One region of the Pseudalkalibacillus sp. Hm43 genome, then DNA from elsewhere that is predicted to be linked to it. Evidence: a T-box and tRNA genes for the amino acid it is inferred to sense, from the RefSeq annotation. Region 1 holds a T-box; the other regions hold tRNA genes.

Region 1 (5,291 bases):
AATCGATGAGAAGAGCGTCTTCCTCACACCATTTACATCGCGTCAATTCTTTCGTCTTTTCCATTTCTGAACCCCCGTCCTATATAATATAGATAACAACTTACCCACTTTAACTTTACTTGTTTCTTTAAATAAATTCTATGGTTTCTGAAACGTAATTCATTTGCCCTACGTCTGTAGGTTAAAGAGCGCAAAAAAAGGAGGTCAGCAGGTTGGAAGAATATCAACCGAGGCAACGGTCGAAGATACAGTTGGATAAGATCATCGGACGTTACCCGAAAGAAGAAATCATTGAACATATGATGGATCAATACGGGGAGAAATTAACCCGTCTTGCGTATACGTATGTGAAAGATTGGGGTCGGGCTGAGGACATTGTACAGGATGTCTTCGTCACTTGTTATACGAAAATGGATTCATTTCGCGGTGAATCCTCAGTAAAGACATGGATCTACAGGATCACCATCAACCGGTGCCATGATTACCATCGTACTTGGTCGTTCCGAAACCTTCAATTTACAGATAAAATTTCTCGCTGGATGAAAGGAGACTCCAAAACTCCTGAAAGTGACCTGCTTGCCAAGGATGAGAAGGAAGCCCTGGCCAATCAAGTCCTTTCACTCCCCGTCAAATATCGAGAAATTCTATTGCTGTATTATTTTGAAGAGCTTTCCGTCCAGGAAATCAGCCTAATGCTCTTTATTAATGAATCGACCATTAAAACACGCCTACATCGCGGAAGACAAATGTTGAAAGAAGCTATCTCATCGGAAAGGAGCATGGATGATGGAAGAGCAACTTAAAGATTTGAACAAAACGCTGAATAAAATGTTGTCGACGGAAGATCGATTTACAGAAAAGCAGCGTCAACATATACGAGATAAAATCGCCAAAAAACGTTCTGGTAAATTTTCAACCCTATTTTCCAACTGGAAACCGATCGTGAGTACTGCCGTGACATTGGTGTTATTATTTGCAGTCGCTCAAATGTTGTTTGATAACATCTCTCTGAACGGCGTTAATCATACAAGTGAAAGTGCAGACTCAGCTAAAGAAAGTACCGAGAGTAATTATGCAATGAAAGATGAAGCTCATTCGGGTATGGCTACTGGTGAGGGTTCAGACGTTGCAGAAGGACAGTTAGATAAGGCTGCTGAAGAGAATGCATCTCCACCTCTTGACCCAGAACCAGATGCAGTGGTGCAAGAACCTGTGTTACCTCTTGATGAAAAGCTTATAGAGGTTTATGAACAGCTTAAAGCTTCTCAAAACCAGAAAGCACTCGAAGGACTCGGTGTCTTTGAAGTAATGCAAATTTATTTTCACACCTCAGAAATGGAAGACTACGAGACACAGTATATGTTATTGTATCAAGATCCCGCAGGAGTAATGGTGTCGAAGAAATTATACGCTGATGAAAGAAATAAAGGCCCTGCAGTATCACGGAAGAACTCAAAACTGTTCATTGAAGAACTCAAACAAGTCGATCGGTTTGAGATCATCTACCTCAAACATGACACTGGCAACCCAAGAGCTCGGGTGGCATGGGGACCACAAGGCGAAAATCGAAAGAGCTTTCAACTTATCAGGGATCAACAAAAAGATATTTGGACTGTAATGATGGCACCCATGCAATAAACTGAAAGGCTGAACCGCAACGGTTCAGCCTCTTCTATGTCCATTATTGTGGTGCTACAATCTCAACCTTGATTCTGTCAGGGTCTTCGAAATAGACGGCGTAATAATTAATTCCACCTGCATACGGATGACGATCTTCATAAAGGATCTCGATCCCTTTTTTCTTCAATGCTTTTGTCAGTTGATCCACATGTTCCCTGCTTTCTGCATGAAACGCCAGGTGATTCAACCCGACACGGCATCTGTGGTATGGGACATCCATATACTTCTTCTCGGTCTGGACGAACACGAGATACGAATCGGATAATTTATAACTCTTTCCTTGCTCCCACTTCTGATATTCGGAATATCCCAGCTCCGAGAGCAGCCAGTCCCAGAAATCCAACGACTTCTGAAGGTCGGACACATACAGTTCGATATGGTGGATCAGACCTTTCTTTTTCTTATGGTTCAATTCGGTCACCTCTTTACATTTTCTCCGGTGCCTTTATGCCGAGCAGACGTAATCCTTCTTCCAATACGACAGTGACAACTTTCACTAAATGAAGTCGTCCTGATTGTTCTTCAGCTGTACCTGATAGGATACGAACTTTTCCATAGTATTGGTTGAAGTAACGGGCCAACTCGATGAGATATCGAGAAAGGATGGAGGGTTCATATTCCTTGTAGGCTCGTTCGATTACTCCCGGGAATTTCTCCAACGTAAGGACAAGATCCCATAAGTACGGCTCTTCTACATTATATGGCGCACCATGACCATTCATATCCTTCCATTCGCCTTTATCCAATAAAGTACATGCTCTTGCGTAAGTGTACTGGATATAAGGACCCGTCTCCCCTTCAAAGCGAAGCATCTGTTCAATGTCGAACTCGACATCATTCAAACGCGATTGTCTCAAGTCATTGAAAATGACCGCACCGACACCGACCATCTCCGCAACAGCCTCTTTGTTTTCGAGACTCGGGTTCTTAGTCTCAATGTTTTCTTTAGCCCGCTCGATGGTCTGCTTCAATACTTCTTCAAGCAACACCGTCTTTCCTTTTCGTGTCGACATCTTCTTTCCGTCCTGCAAGATCATCCCGAACGGAATGTGCTTCATATCGTCCGCCCACTCGTATCCTAGCTTCAGAAGCACTTTTTTGACCTGTTCAAAATGGAGGGATTGCTCGTGACCGACAATATAGAGCGATTCTACAAAGTCATACGTATTCTTCCGGTAGTGTGCCGCAGCCAAATCCCGGGTTGCATATAGGGAAGCTCCGTCTTTCTTTTTGATCAATGCGGGTGGAAGATCGAAATCGGAGAGATCGACGACCATCGCTCCTTCGGACTCAACGAGAAGTTTTTTCTCGATCAATTCATCTGCGACTGCCTGCATTTTATCGTTGTAAAAAGATTCTCCATGGTAAGAGTCGAAGGAAACGCCCAACAAGTCATAGATTTTCTGGAATTCCTTTAGTGACTCATCTCGGAACCATTTCCAGAGCTTCGTCGCTTCGACGTCACCGTCCTCGAGCTTTTTGAACCATGCTCTTCCTTCATCATCCAGGCTCGGGTCCTCTTTCGCTTTTTCATGAAATTCGACGTATAGTGCATTCAACTCTTTGATCGGGCTTTGCTTGACTGCTTGTTCATCGCCCCATTTTTCATAGGCTGTCATCAGCTTTCCGAACTGTGTTCCCCAGTCTCCCAAGTGATTGATTCGGACCGGTGAATAACCGTTCTTCTCAGCTAGATTAGCAATCGCGTTTCCGATGACAGTTGAACGCAGGTGTCCCATCGAGAAAGGCTTGGCAATATTCGGAGAGGATAAATCCATCGGAACCGATCCTTTATCTTGTACTGGGGCATTTCCGTAATTCGAGCCTTTCGATAGCACCTCGTTTATGACCTCTGTGGTTACGGTTTTCTTTGGTAAAAATACATTCAAATAAGGGCCTTCAGCCTTGATGGTATCAAATGCTTCTGAGCCTCCCAGCTTCTCCTCAAGCTCTTTTGCGATGTGGACAGGGGATTTTCTCCATTGTTTGGCTAGGATGAAGCAAGGAAAAGCCAGATCTCCCATCGAACGATTTGGAGGGATTTCCAATAGTCGCTTGATCTCCTCCACCGTTTTGTCCTCGATCACTGTCTTTAGTTGTTTAGCTGTATAATCTTGAATCGTCACATCTTCCACTCCCTTTTCTATGACAAATAAAAAACGCCTCTCAATCATATTGAGAGACGAGAATTCCCGCGGTACCACTCTAATTGTCCAATTCTGAAATTGGACCTGCTTGAGCCCCTTTAACGCCAGGGTGCGTCCCATCCTACTTTGTTTTCGGACGAGCTTTTCAGAGGTGCGTTTCAATGACAGGGTCATGCTGGACTTCCACCAACTCCAGCTCGCTTCGATGAACCTTGACATTTACTCTCCTCATCATCAAATTTGGTAATTTTTAATCATTATAGTCAGATTTTGCGTAATACGCAACACCAACGGGTATAGAAAATGGATAAAGGTAATCAGGATGGGTACCGAACTTTTCCATATGATGGAATTTTGCTATCATGGAAAATGATTGAAATGTTCTTGGAACTTTATTCGTTCTTGTTCGTCTATACAGTGAATACCCATTCACATAGATGTCACTGGCAACTGGGAGGTAGCTTTCATGAAAGAAAGAGAACGCTGGTATCAAAACAGCTTTGCTTTTACCGCATTACTGTTATGGATCAAAACATATCTCGTTTATAAATTAAGCTTCAATTTACCTACGATGAACTGGAAACAAGAATTGATTCTGATCATCAATCCTCTAAGTTCTGTCTTATTCACTTTAGCACTCATTTATTTCTTCCCAAAAAGATTCCATAATCGAACGACGTGGATTATCGCGCTCATCTTTTCGATCGTACTCTATGCCAACACATTGTATTATCGATTCTTCAATGACTTCATCACCGTACCCGTGTTATTTCAAACGAATAACGTCGGCGATATCGGAAACAGTTTGATCGCCCAAACGTATTGGTACGACATCTTTTTCTTCTTAGACATTATTTTGATCTTTTATTTTGTAAAGAAAGGGTTCCTTAAGCCTTCCAGCTATACGAAGCGTAGTTTAGTCAAGCTTCTTGCAGTGGCTTCCATATTCTTAACGGTCAATTTGACCCTTGCCGAATCGGAACGCCCACAACTTCTGACGCGTACGTTCGATCGTGAATTGCTCGTGAAGAATCTCGGTACGTACAATTTTCATATATACGACCTTCTTCTCCAATCCAAAACGACTGCCCAAAAAGCACTCGCTGATAATGTTGATGTCGTAGAAGTAAGGAACTATACGGATCAGAAAAAAGTTCCTGCAAACGAGGAGCTATTCGGAATTGCAGAAGGTAAAAATGTCATTTTGATCTCGATGGAGTCGACGCAGCAATTCGTCATCGGTCGAGAAGTTGGCGGTAAAGAAATCACCCCTTTCTTGAACGATTTCATCCAGGAAAGCTACTATTTCGAAAACTTTTACCATCAGACTGGACAAGGAAAAACATCCGATTCGGAATTCCTGTTGGATAATTCCTTATACCCGTTGCCCAGAGGGGCTGTCTTCCAAACGCATCCTCTGAACGAATATTACGCAACCCCTGAGATCATAGAGGACCATGACTA
Region 2 (5,291 bases), 1.7 Mb from region 1:
ATATTTTGCTGAGCGGATCGGTGGGGAGCACGTAGACGTTCAATCGATCATTCCGCCAGGTGCGGATGGACATACGTATGAGCCGACAACGAAAGAACTGATTAAAATTGCTGAATCGGATATGTTGATCTATAACGGCGCAGGGTTCGAAGGTTTTATTGATAAAGCGAAAAACTCCCTGGATGAACAGGATGTCGTATTCGTGAAAGCATCGGAAAATATTCATGCTGGTGAAGAGGGCGAGGATGCCCATGAGGACCATAGTGATCATGATGAAGGTGAGCATGAAGGCGAACATGATGAACATGCTCATGAGGGTGAAGATCCACACTTCTGGCTTGATCCCGTTCAAGCGATTCAGATGGCTGATACGATTAAGCATGAAATCATCGAGCTACGCCCTGAGTTGAAAGATGAAATCGAAGCGAATTTCGGCACTTTGAAAAAGGATCTGCAAGAGCTGGACGGACAGTTTGAAAAAGTAGCAGAGGAAGCGGAACGAAAAGAATTCATCGTCGCCCATAGTGCCTATGGGAAGTGGGAAGAGCGGTACGGCTTGAAGCAGATTTCCATTTCCGGCTTGTCCCCGTCGCACGAACCAACTCAGAAAGAAGCACAAAAAATCATCGATTATGCCCGAGAACATGATGTCCGCTATATCATCTTCGAGAAAAACTTCACTTCGGATGTCGCTGAAATGATCCGTAAAGAAGTGGATGCAGAAGTGCTCTATTTGAGCAATTTGGAGTCACTGACTGAAGAACAGCTAGATGCTGGAGAAGATTATATGAGCATTATGAGAGAAAATGTCCAGACACTGAAAAAAGCACTAAATTAATTACAAAAAAATCCTGGAAATTAGTTTTAAAATTTGACAGCGGGGTATATAACCAATACAACACCTCTATACCCCCTAACCCCCTTTCAAAGTGAGCCTCGTGCTTGCTTTCTTTTTTTGCGCAGATCTAGGTGATATCATGCACGAAAATCGGGTTTTAGGGGGATTTCCTGCGGGTAGAGCGGTTATCCTGCCCTCAAACTAGCTGTTCTGTTGTTTTCAGGGAAGGATCTAAGCCCAATCCCTCGTATTCATTACCACCAAGACTGATTTCTGCGTTCATAGGGATGAATAGCCCTTATTCATTCCCATCATCAGCGGTTTTTGCCCTTCTTAGGGACGAATAGACCCTATTCAAAACCATCATTGATGGTTTTTTCATTTTATAGGGATGAATAGATCTCTATGAGTACCCGAAAAACCAAAGATCCAAAAAGGAGGACTCATACATAAGTATGAGTCGTCATATTGAATCCACAAATTTGCGCTCCAACCCTGATTCAGAATAAAATAGGATTAAGAGGGATATGGAAAGGGTGTGTTGGATTATGAGTAATATGAATTTCAACTTCTTCATGAATGATGTCGTCGTAACGGCCCGTAACGAAGCGAAAGAGGCAGGTTTCCAGGAGCTGACGACTCCAGATGAAGTCGATACAGCTCTAACGAAAGAAGGAACGACGCTCGTACTCGTGAACTCGGTTTGTGGATGTGCAGGTGGAATCGCACGACCAGCAGCCAATTATGCACTGCACAAGAGCGAAGTGAAACCAGAGCATACGGTAACAGTTTTCGCTGGACAAGATAAAGAAGCGACGGAAAAAGCAAGATCTTACTTTACAGGCTACCCGCCTTCATCACCGTCATTCGCACTACTAAAAGACGGCAAGTTGTTGACGATGATTGAACGTCATGAAATCGAAGGTTCAGAGCCGATCGAGGTTGTCGAAAAGCTTCAGGCAGCCTTCAAAGAACATTGCTAATCGATCAATTCAGAACGTCAGCCCACCCAAGGGATGACGTTCTTTTTTCCATTAAAAACACTGTTGACAATCCTATCGACTTCCGATAAAATTAATTTCTGTCACCACATAACAATTTGCGTCCATAGTGAAATGGATATCACACGAGATTTCGGCTCTCGTATTCTGGGTTCGAATCCTGGTGGGCGCGCCATTCATTGACTATTCAAACTCTGCTTAGCGAAAGCGGAGTTTTTTTGTTTTTGTTTGACCTTTATCGGATTTTTGGGCACGATGATTAATGAAAGATTTTCGTTCAGGAGGAAGGGGTAACCCATGAAATTTCAAATTGGGTATCGGACCATCAAGACTGCAATCGCAGCTCCCATAGCGATTCTCATCGCACAAGCTTTCAATCTGGAATTTTACATATCAGCAGGAATCCTTGCCATCCTTTGCATCAAGGTAACGAAAAAGAAATCGATCGTCAGTTCCTGGGAGCGTTTTGCCGCCTGTCTGGTCGGGATTCTTTTCGCTTTCATCTTCTTTGAAGGGATTTCGTATCATCCGTTGGTCCTTGGGCTTCTGTTGCTCGTTTTCATACCAACGATGGTCGCACTCAAATTGAAGGAAGGCGTCATCACAAGCTCGGTCATCATCCTACACTTCCTGGTCATTCAAGATTTTACATGGGCAATCGTATGGAATGAACTGGGCATCATCGTCATCGGAATCGGTATGGCGTTAGTCATGAACTTGTACATGCCGAGCATGGAAAAACAGTTGAAGAAATACCAGGGAGAGCTTGAGTCGAAATTCGAGATAATCCTTAAAGAGATCGCCTCATTCTTAAGAGAAGGCAAAAGCGATTGGGATGGAAAAGAGATCGTCGAAGCGGATGAAATCATCCAAAAGGCGAAGAGTCTTGCGTTCCGGAACGTCGAGAACCATCTCACCCGACATGAAGACCAATATTACAATTATTTTAAAATGAGGGAAAAGCAGTACGAAATCCTCGGAAGGGTCATGCCAATCATCACTGCTATAGACCACACCTACGTTCAGAACTTCCGTATCGCTGACTTTCTGGATGATATCGCAGATGCGATCCATCCTGGGAATACAGCACAAATTTATCTGGATGAATTAGAAGGGATGAGGGAAGCATTCCGAGAGATGGACCTACCAAAAGACCGATCGGAATTTGAGACGCGTTCAGCGCTCCATTACTTCCTGACCGAAATGGAACAATATCTGATCCTGAAAAGGTATTTTAAAGCTAGAGACGTGTGATAATCATGAGCCATTCAACGCAAAATAACCTGAAAGCGACTATTTCAGGAGGTTATGGCGTTATGGCATCATTCACACTGTTTCTAGCTTCTTTTTTATTCGTGGCGTCTCCGATCTGGCCACTCGGACTCAATCCACTTCCGGGTGATCCTTATGTGATCGTCAATAAAGCCGATAATACGTATGCCTATATTGATGATGGGAAAATTGAAAGGGAAGGGCAAGTCGCCACAGGGAGATTCAATGGGCTCACACCCGAGGGGGAATTCACGATCGTCGTCAAAGCGAAGGATCCTTATTATCGTAAAAAAGACATCCCTGGCGGAGATCCGGAAAACCCGCTTGGGTCAAGATGGATCGGCTTTGACGCTGAAGGGACGGACGGTCGCATATACGGACTTCACGGCACGAACAACCCAGAAGTCATCGGGAAATTCATCACTGCAGGTTGTGTGAGATTTTACGAGAACGATATCCAATGGCTCTTCGATCACGTTCCTTTAGGTACGAAAGTGTTAATCGTCGATCATGACACATCCTTTGAAGAACTCGCAAAAGAACGCCATTTAATCGAATAACCGATTCGTCATGAAAAAAGGCGGGAAAAGGATACCGAAGTCACAGCTACGGTAATCACATTTCCCCGCCTTTTCTAGTATCTAGAACATCAGTGCAACATTCGCCAAGAGTGAGACGACCATCGTTACGATCATGATGTAGATCATCACTTTCATCAATTTGTTTCGCATGGAATCTACCTCCTAAAACTCTCCTTCTTATTGTACATAGATTCGTGAAACCGGACAAGTGAAAGACTAGTTCGAGTTTTTTCGACGATTTGCAGGAGTTAACCGCTTACATAGAGAAGTGATGTAGGTGGTATATCTGGTTTACGTTATGGAAAAAGGAGGCTTCTAGAATGGAACAGGAGAAAGACTTCAATCAATTATACAAAGAGTGGCAAGAAACGACGAAAAAGTTGATGGAAAGATTCCCGGAGCGGAAAGAGGAGTTCAAAACTTCCTCCAACATACCGGTTGAACGATTATACTTACCTGAGCAACTGGAATCTGACTATATGGAGCAGCTCGGACTGCCTGGACAATATCCATATACAAGAGGGATTCAGCCGACGATGTATCGTGCACGGCATTGGACGATGCGCCAATATGCAGGATTCGGTTCTGCGGTTGAAACGAACAAACGGTTCCACTATTTGCTTGAGCAAGGACAAACGGGACTGTCCGTCGCGTTTGATCTCCCGACTCAAATCGGGTATGACTCCGATCATGCGATGTCGAGAGGGGAAGTCGGAAAAGTCGGCGTAGCCATTGATTCCTTAGAAGACATGGAAGCTTTATTGAAAGGCATTCCATTGGATAAAGTAAGTACATCAATGACGATCAATGCACCGGCGGCAGTGCTGCTAGCGATGTATATCGTCGTTGCAGAAAAGCAAGGGGTCTCACCTGAGAAAATCTCAGGAACGATCCAAAATGACATTTTGAAAGAATATATTGCACGGGGGACTTATATCTTCCCGCCTAAACCATCAATGCGTCTCATTACAGACATTTTCGCGTATTGCTCGGACAATGTGCCTAAGTGGAATACAATCAGTATTTCCGGTTATCACATCCGTGAAGCGGGAGCAACGGCAGCGCAAGAGCTTGCTTTTACAATTGCCAATGGAAAAGCATACGTCGAGGCGGCATTATCGGCTGGTCTCGATATCGATAAATTTGCACCACGCCTCGCATTCTTCTTCAATGCGCATAATGAATTTTTTGAAGAAGTGGCCAAGTTCAGAGCGGCGAGAAGAATGTGGGCGAAGATCATGAAAGAAGAGTACAATGCGAAGAATCCGAAAAGCTGGCAGCTCCGTTTCCATACCCAAACAGGTGGTTCTACATTAACGGCGCAACAACCTGATAACAACATCGTACGTGTTACGGTGCAAGCGTTATCGGCTGTACTTGGCGGAACGCAGAGTCTTCACACGAATTCCCGCGATGAGGCACTTGCTCTTCCGACAGAGGATTCAGCTCGAATCGCATTACGTACGCAGCAAATCCTGGCAAATGAGAGCGGAGTAGCAGATACAGTCGATCCACTTGCAGGCTCCTACTATGTCGAGTCGTTGACCAGTGAGTTGGAAAATGAAGCAAACAGCTATCTGGATAAAATAGAAGAGCTAG
Region 3 (5,291 bases), 220 kb from region 1:
GTGCACATCCTTCAATGTACGCATAGCAAATATACGGTTCTTGAAAATATGGTAGTCAGAAACGACAGGTAATGTATGTTGTAAGTATAATCGATCGATATCCTCAAGCTGCTTGAATCGATTGCAGAGGAAAAACATTTCTGTCTGGAAGCTCCACTCTTCGATATCATCGTAGAACTTACCGAGAAATGGGTTCTCTTCAACGATTTCTTTCAGTAGATGATAATTGTATCGATCGCTGATCGCTTTGGCTAAAGATGTTTTTCCGACACCGATAGGACCTTCCACCGCGATGAAGGGAGTATTATCCATAAAAGTGCCTCCTATGTACGAAATAGACAAATACCATTGTACCACACGGTGACATAAATCGACAGGTTCATTTGGAAAAAACGGACGCAAAAAAGTGCCCGATATCTTCGTGTAAATCACATCTTCATGTGGCTTATATGACAAGGGGATGAACCCTTCCATTGAAGGATATCAGGCACTTAGAGCGCTCTCGTGAACTAGAGGTGACGAGCCGCTTTTTCCGCAAGGTTCGATCGTTCTGTACGGGACAAACGGATGATGCCAATTTCTTCTTCAGACTTCAAGCGCTCGATCGTATAGGTAAGACCATTGTTGACCGAATCGAGATAAGGATGGTCGATTTGATCAGGGTCACCGACAAGTACGATCTTCGTCCCTTTCCCGGCGCGGCTTACGATTGTCTTTACTTCATGTTTCGTAAGGTTCTGCGCTTCATCGATGATGATGAACTGATTCGGGATGCTTCGTCCTCTAATATAGGTGAGTGCTTCAATTTCCATATTCAAAAGTTCAATTTCTTTTTCAATTCTTGGCACGGAGCCGTTTTTATCATTCTTCTTATTGGATTCCGGGTCGATATTGAATAATTGTTCCAGGTTATCAAAAATCGGCTGCATCCATGGACGGAGTTTCTCATCTTTCTCTCCAGGCAGATATCCGATATCTTTCCCCATCGGAACAATCGGTCGAGCGACGGTAATCTTCGTATAGTGCTTCATGTCCTGGGTCTCGTGCAATGCCGCCGCAAGGGCCAGCAACGTTTTACCAGTACCGGCTTTCCCGATGGCACATACCATTTCCACTTTTGGGTCTAGGAGCAACTCCAGAAACATCCGTTGTTCAACATTCTTCGGACGTAATCCCCATACGAATGAATCATCATCGGTCTGGAATAATGGCTTGCAAACCAGTTCATTTCTTTTTTTGACAACCCGTCCTAAAGCGGATTGGTTCGTACCTGCATTGCTTTTCATCAATAGGAAATCTTGTGGATGTACATCCGTTTGAAGATAGTCGGTAAGTTTGGAAAGAGGAAGTTCATGGTCCGCATGAAATGCATCAATGAATTCAGGGGAAACATGAAGCTCGTGGTAACCCTTATGAATCGTGAGGGAGCTCTCAACGAGACGATCGTTTTCATATAATTGTGCAGTGAAATTCGGTGTACTCAACGATTTCTTGAGCGCATCCGCTTTCGCAATCAATAAGATATCATTGGAAACGAGTATGATATCCCTTTGGGTTTGTTCGAGGGCAATATTAACCGCAACAGCCAAAATCCGATTATCATTTGAATCCTGGTTGAAGATGCTCTTGATGTTTTCGAAAGAACGATGATTCAGCTCGATGACCAAAGTACCTCCGTGATCAAGTTGGAAAGGTTCTTGTAAGCGGTCTTTGTACTTTTCGCGTAACGTCTTGTACTGTCGGCCAAATTCCCGAGCATTTCGACCAACCTCATCCTGCAACCTTTTCTTTGAGTCAATTTCTTCTACGACGACAGCTGGGATGACAACATCATTCCCTGCATATTTAAAAATGGAAGCAGGGTCATGTAAAATAACATTTGTGTCCAAGATATAGATCTTGTTCAAGGATCCAACCCCTCTCGAGAATGACTAGTATACGCATGATTACATATTCGATTTTATACCTATCTTTACCTTTAATATCGGCTAATTACTCATGGAAATGTATAGAATATGGTGAATTTGTACCAAAGGAATCATGAAAACATCATCATTCCCTCTGCGGATACCAGCTTTCCATATATCATATGAGACAATTGGTATTTCGGTATTGATTCATTTGAACATTTATTGAGTAAATTATTCCAATTATAAGAACCGAATTAAAGGTATCGCATGGTATATGACATATATATGTGCATTTTGTCCTTTTCATTAGTGGCTATGGGGATTTTCTGTGATATATTTACGAGAACACCTCGAATCATTATAATAGAAAATGTCTTCAATGTGGCCCCGTAGCTCAGAGGATAGAGCGTCGGTTTCCTAAACCGTGCGTCGCAGGTTCGATTCCTGCCGGGGCCGCCATATCCTTTTTACTTATCGCCCCTCATTTTACTTGTAAATTTTCCTATCTCATTATTATTTCCTATCCTTAAATGAACTCATTATAAATTACACTGTTGGTGAAATGGACATCTCCAACAAATAAAAAGGCTTCCTCCTATTTAGAGGAAACCTTTTTGCCAAGAAGAGGCTTAGTAAGTACCCTTACGATTAGTAACGGCCACCACCAAGTTGTGCTTGAGCTTGTTGTACAAGACGCTTAGTGATTTCTCCACCAACAGATCCGTTTTGGCGAGAACTAGTGTCTGGTCCAAGTTGTACTCCGAACTCAGAAGCGATTTCAGTCTTCATAGCGTTGATTGCTGCTTGAGCACCTGCTACTACTAATTGATTGTTGTTTTGAGCCATGTCACTCACCTCTATTCCTTTAAAATCAGTGGAGGTATTTACCACTTGAGGTTAGTATGAATAGCCCGAATATTTTTATACTAGAATCGAAATAGGTAAATTAAGGAAATTGGTTAAATAGAGGTATAAGGGCTTTAGACAAAGCTAGAATGGCTTTATAATAATATGTTGATAAAAAAGTACATGTGGCTATAAGCCACATGTACTTTTGCGCTTTCTTGCTACAATTGTTTTATACTACATCTTTATGGGCGTAGTAATTCAATGATTATCAAAAAGAAACATAGTTTACAAAGGCTCGGAAATGATAATTAATGCTCCAGGCAGGAGATACATTCATCATTCAAGTATTGCTTGAGACCATGAAGGTCGATATACCAATCATTCTGACAAAACTGTAACTTAAAATGTAAGATCAGTTCACCGTTTGTCATCATGATTTCAATATGATTGTGCTCCTGTAAGATAATTTCCGTTCTATACATTTCCAACATATTGTTAGGGTCGACAACATTTTGCAAGTAATTATAAATACATGGGTGGCATTTCTGCCACAAAGTCAGGGAATGCTTCGTAAGCAGGTATGTGCTCATGGAGTTTCCTTCTAAGACCAATTGTAACCAGGCAAAAGGCAAGAACATTGGTTTCTTCATAAAAGGTTGGATTGGCACCATTATTCACACATCCCTTCACATTTATTTGGATTTGTAGCTTTCTTACTATACATTGATAGTCTTATACTTCAGAAAAATTTAAAAGTGGCTGTTTGCAACAAATCGGGGGGATTTGGATGAGAGAATGGCTCATACAAGCCAGAAAACAAAAAGGCTATACACAAGAACAAGTGGCAACACAGTGTTTCATCGATCGATCGTACTATGCACAAATTGAAAAAGGAACCCGTAATCCAAGTATGGAAGTCGCTAAGAAAATATCGACTGCGCTTGGAGTCAATCCTTCTACTTTTTTCAACGATCAATATGAGGAACCATCTTTTTTACTGATGCTTCGTAATTCCCAGATGGTGATTGCCTATTGTAATTTAGACCTGGAATACGTATGGATCTTCAATCCTCATGAAGATTTTGAGTCCATGAATATACTCGGAAAACGTGATGATGAAATTGCCAATAATAAAGGGACAAAAGAAATAATGGCTTTCAAACAGGAAATCATTGATACCGGCATGAAAATGAGAAAGAAAATCCATTTCCCATTATCAGAAGGGGAAAATACGTATGATGTTTACGGAGAACCGATCCGGGATAAAAATGGTAAGGTCATCGGTGTCATTACGATATCTTTGGATGTAACAAAGAGAAGTAAGGCAAAAAAGCCGCCCAAACAAAAAATGAAGTAAAAAACGTCAAAATCCCAGTGAGGGAAGTTGACGTTTCTTTTGTTCCACATGAAACATTTTATAAGTATTATTGGACTTTGATTTTAAATGCAAGGGCGAGATCTCCTTTTTCACGCCACTTCGCAAAAACATCGTATACATAGGTTCCAGGCTCTGAAGGCGTCTGGAATTCAAATTTATCTTTCATATTTGCATGTTCACTGCCATCTTTCAGTACGCGCACATATAATTCGCTAGGTTCCTGTTCATATGAAATTTTGATGCTCTCGTTTCCTTGGACGATTACTGGTTCTACATCTTCCGTAAGATCTACTGCACCACTTTTGTCTATACACACGCCTTGACCAGAGCCGCTCCAGCAATAAGAACCTTGTTGAAAGGAAACAGCTTTATCTTGAATGGTTATGGAAGCCTCAGGTGGTTCATTTTGGTCAGACTCTTCACTACCTGACCCACTGGAAGTGGAGCCACACCCTGTCAAAATAATCAAGATGATGGATAGAATTCCGAAGATTCGGTACATAGATTGACCCTCCTTCTTCTTTCGAGTCTAAAGACGTAGAGAGATTCCTTTTCGTTTCATAATTTTGAATAAATAAAAAAATTTACATGTTCCAATAGCTTGGTTACACTAACATTTGCATAGGACTTTCAACTAAGAGGGGGAGACACGTATGAAAAAAATCCTAGCATTCATCCTGATGTTTGTATTCGTCTTTACGATGGCGGCATGCGGTAGTGACGATTCAACTTCTGGATCTGACAAAGAGAAAGAACCAGCAATGGACAAAACAGAAGTTAAATCACAATTGCTCGTTTTTCAAGAGGAGATTGTGGATGTACTAAAAGAACACCATAAACCATTCGCAGAATTCGAAGCGATGAAAGCAAAGAAGTATGATGCTGAAACAGCAGAAGAGGACAAGCCTGCACAGGAAGAATTAGAAGCTAAGCTTGAGGAAGCGAAGTCAGCAGGTCCTGAAGCGGCGGAAGCAATCCGTGCGATGGAAGTTCCAAGTGAGCTGTCACAATATGAAGAAGACTTCCAATCAGCTTTGGAAGATCTAGCGAAATCTTATGAACAACGTTCTGAAGAACTTACAATTGATAACAACGAAGATGCAGAAAATAAAGCCGATGAGCTTTTTGCAAGCTTTGAAGAGACGGTTGGAAAA

Evidence for each region. A T-box is a leader RNA that pairs with one kind of tRNA and senses whether it is charged. The one in region 1 lies ahead of argS (arginine--tRNA ligase), so its partner is inferred to be a tRNA-Arg.
Region 2: it has a tRNA-Arg gene. The T-box ahead of argS (arginine--tRNA ligase) is inferred to sense a tRNA for this amino acid. The anticodon was not compared.
Region 3: it has a tRNA-Arg gene. The T-box ahead of argS (arginine--tRNA ligase) is inferred to sense a tRNA for this amino acid. The anticodon was not compared.

The regions. Positions count from the first base shown of each region.
Region 1 is NZ_CM135129.1:2,207,117-2,212,407, forward strand. Features, by position in the region: gene ACXQIQ_RS11710 (DNA-3-methyladenine glycosylase I) at 1-64, opposite strand, end outside; gene ACXQIQ_RS11715 (sigma-70 family RNA polymerase sigma factor) at 213-803, shown strand; gene ACXQIQ_RS11720 (hypothetical protein) at 784-1,638, shown strand; gene ACXQIQ_RS11725 (VOC family protein) at 1,682-2,092, opposite strand; gene argS (arginine--tRNA ligase) at 2,106-3,806, opposite strand; T-box leader at 3,856-4,071, opposite strand; gene ACXQIQ_RS11735 (LTA synthase family protein) at 4,294-5,291, shown strand, end outside.
Region 2 is NZ_CM135129.1:176,572-181,862, forward strand. Features, by position in the region: gene ACXQIQ_RS00930 (metal ABC transporter solute-binding protein, Zn/Mn family) at 1-838, shown strand, start outside; gene ACXQIQ_RS00935 (BrxA/BrxB family bacilliredoxin) at 1,387-1,821, shown strand; tRNA gene ACXQIQ_RS00940 (tRNA-Arg) at 1,940-2,014, shown strand; gene ACXQIQ_RS00945 (aromatic acid exporter family protein) at 2,137-3,093, shown strand; gene ACXQIQ_RS00950 (L,D-transpeptidase) at 3,156-3,671, shown strand; gene prli42 (stressosome-associated protein Prli42) at 3,753-3,842, opposite strand; gene ACXQIQ_RS00960 (acyl-CoA mutase large subunit family protein) at 4,013-5,291, shown strand, end outside.
Region 3 is NZ_CM135129.1:2,427,788-2,433,078, reverse strand. Features, by position in the region: gene ACXQIQ_RS13010 (deoxynucleoside kinase) at 1-312, opposite strand, end outside; gene ACXQIQ_RS13005 (PhoH family protein) at 510-1,907, opposite strand; tRNA gene ACXQIQ_RS13000 (tRNA-Arg) at 2,294-2,369, shown strand; gene ACXQIQ_RS12995 (small, acid-soluble spore protein, alpha/beta type) at 2,559-2,756, opposite strand; gene ACXQIQ_RS12990 (helix-turn-helix domain-containing protein) at 3,547-4,116, shown strand; gene ACXQIQ_RS12985 (hypothetical protein) at 4,184-4,639, opposite strand; gene ACXQIQ_RS12980 (hypothetical protein) at 4,791-5,291, shown strand, end outside.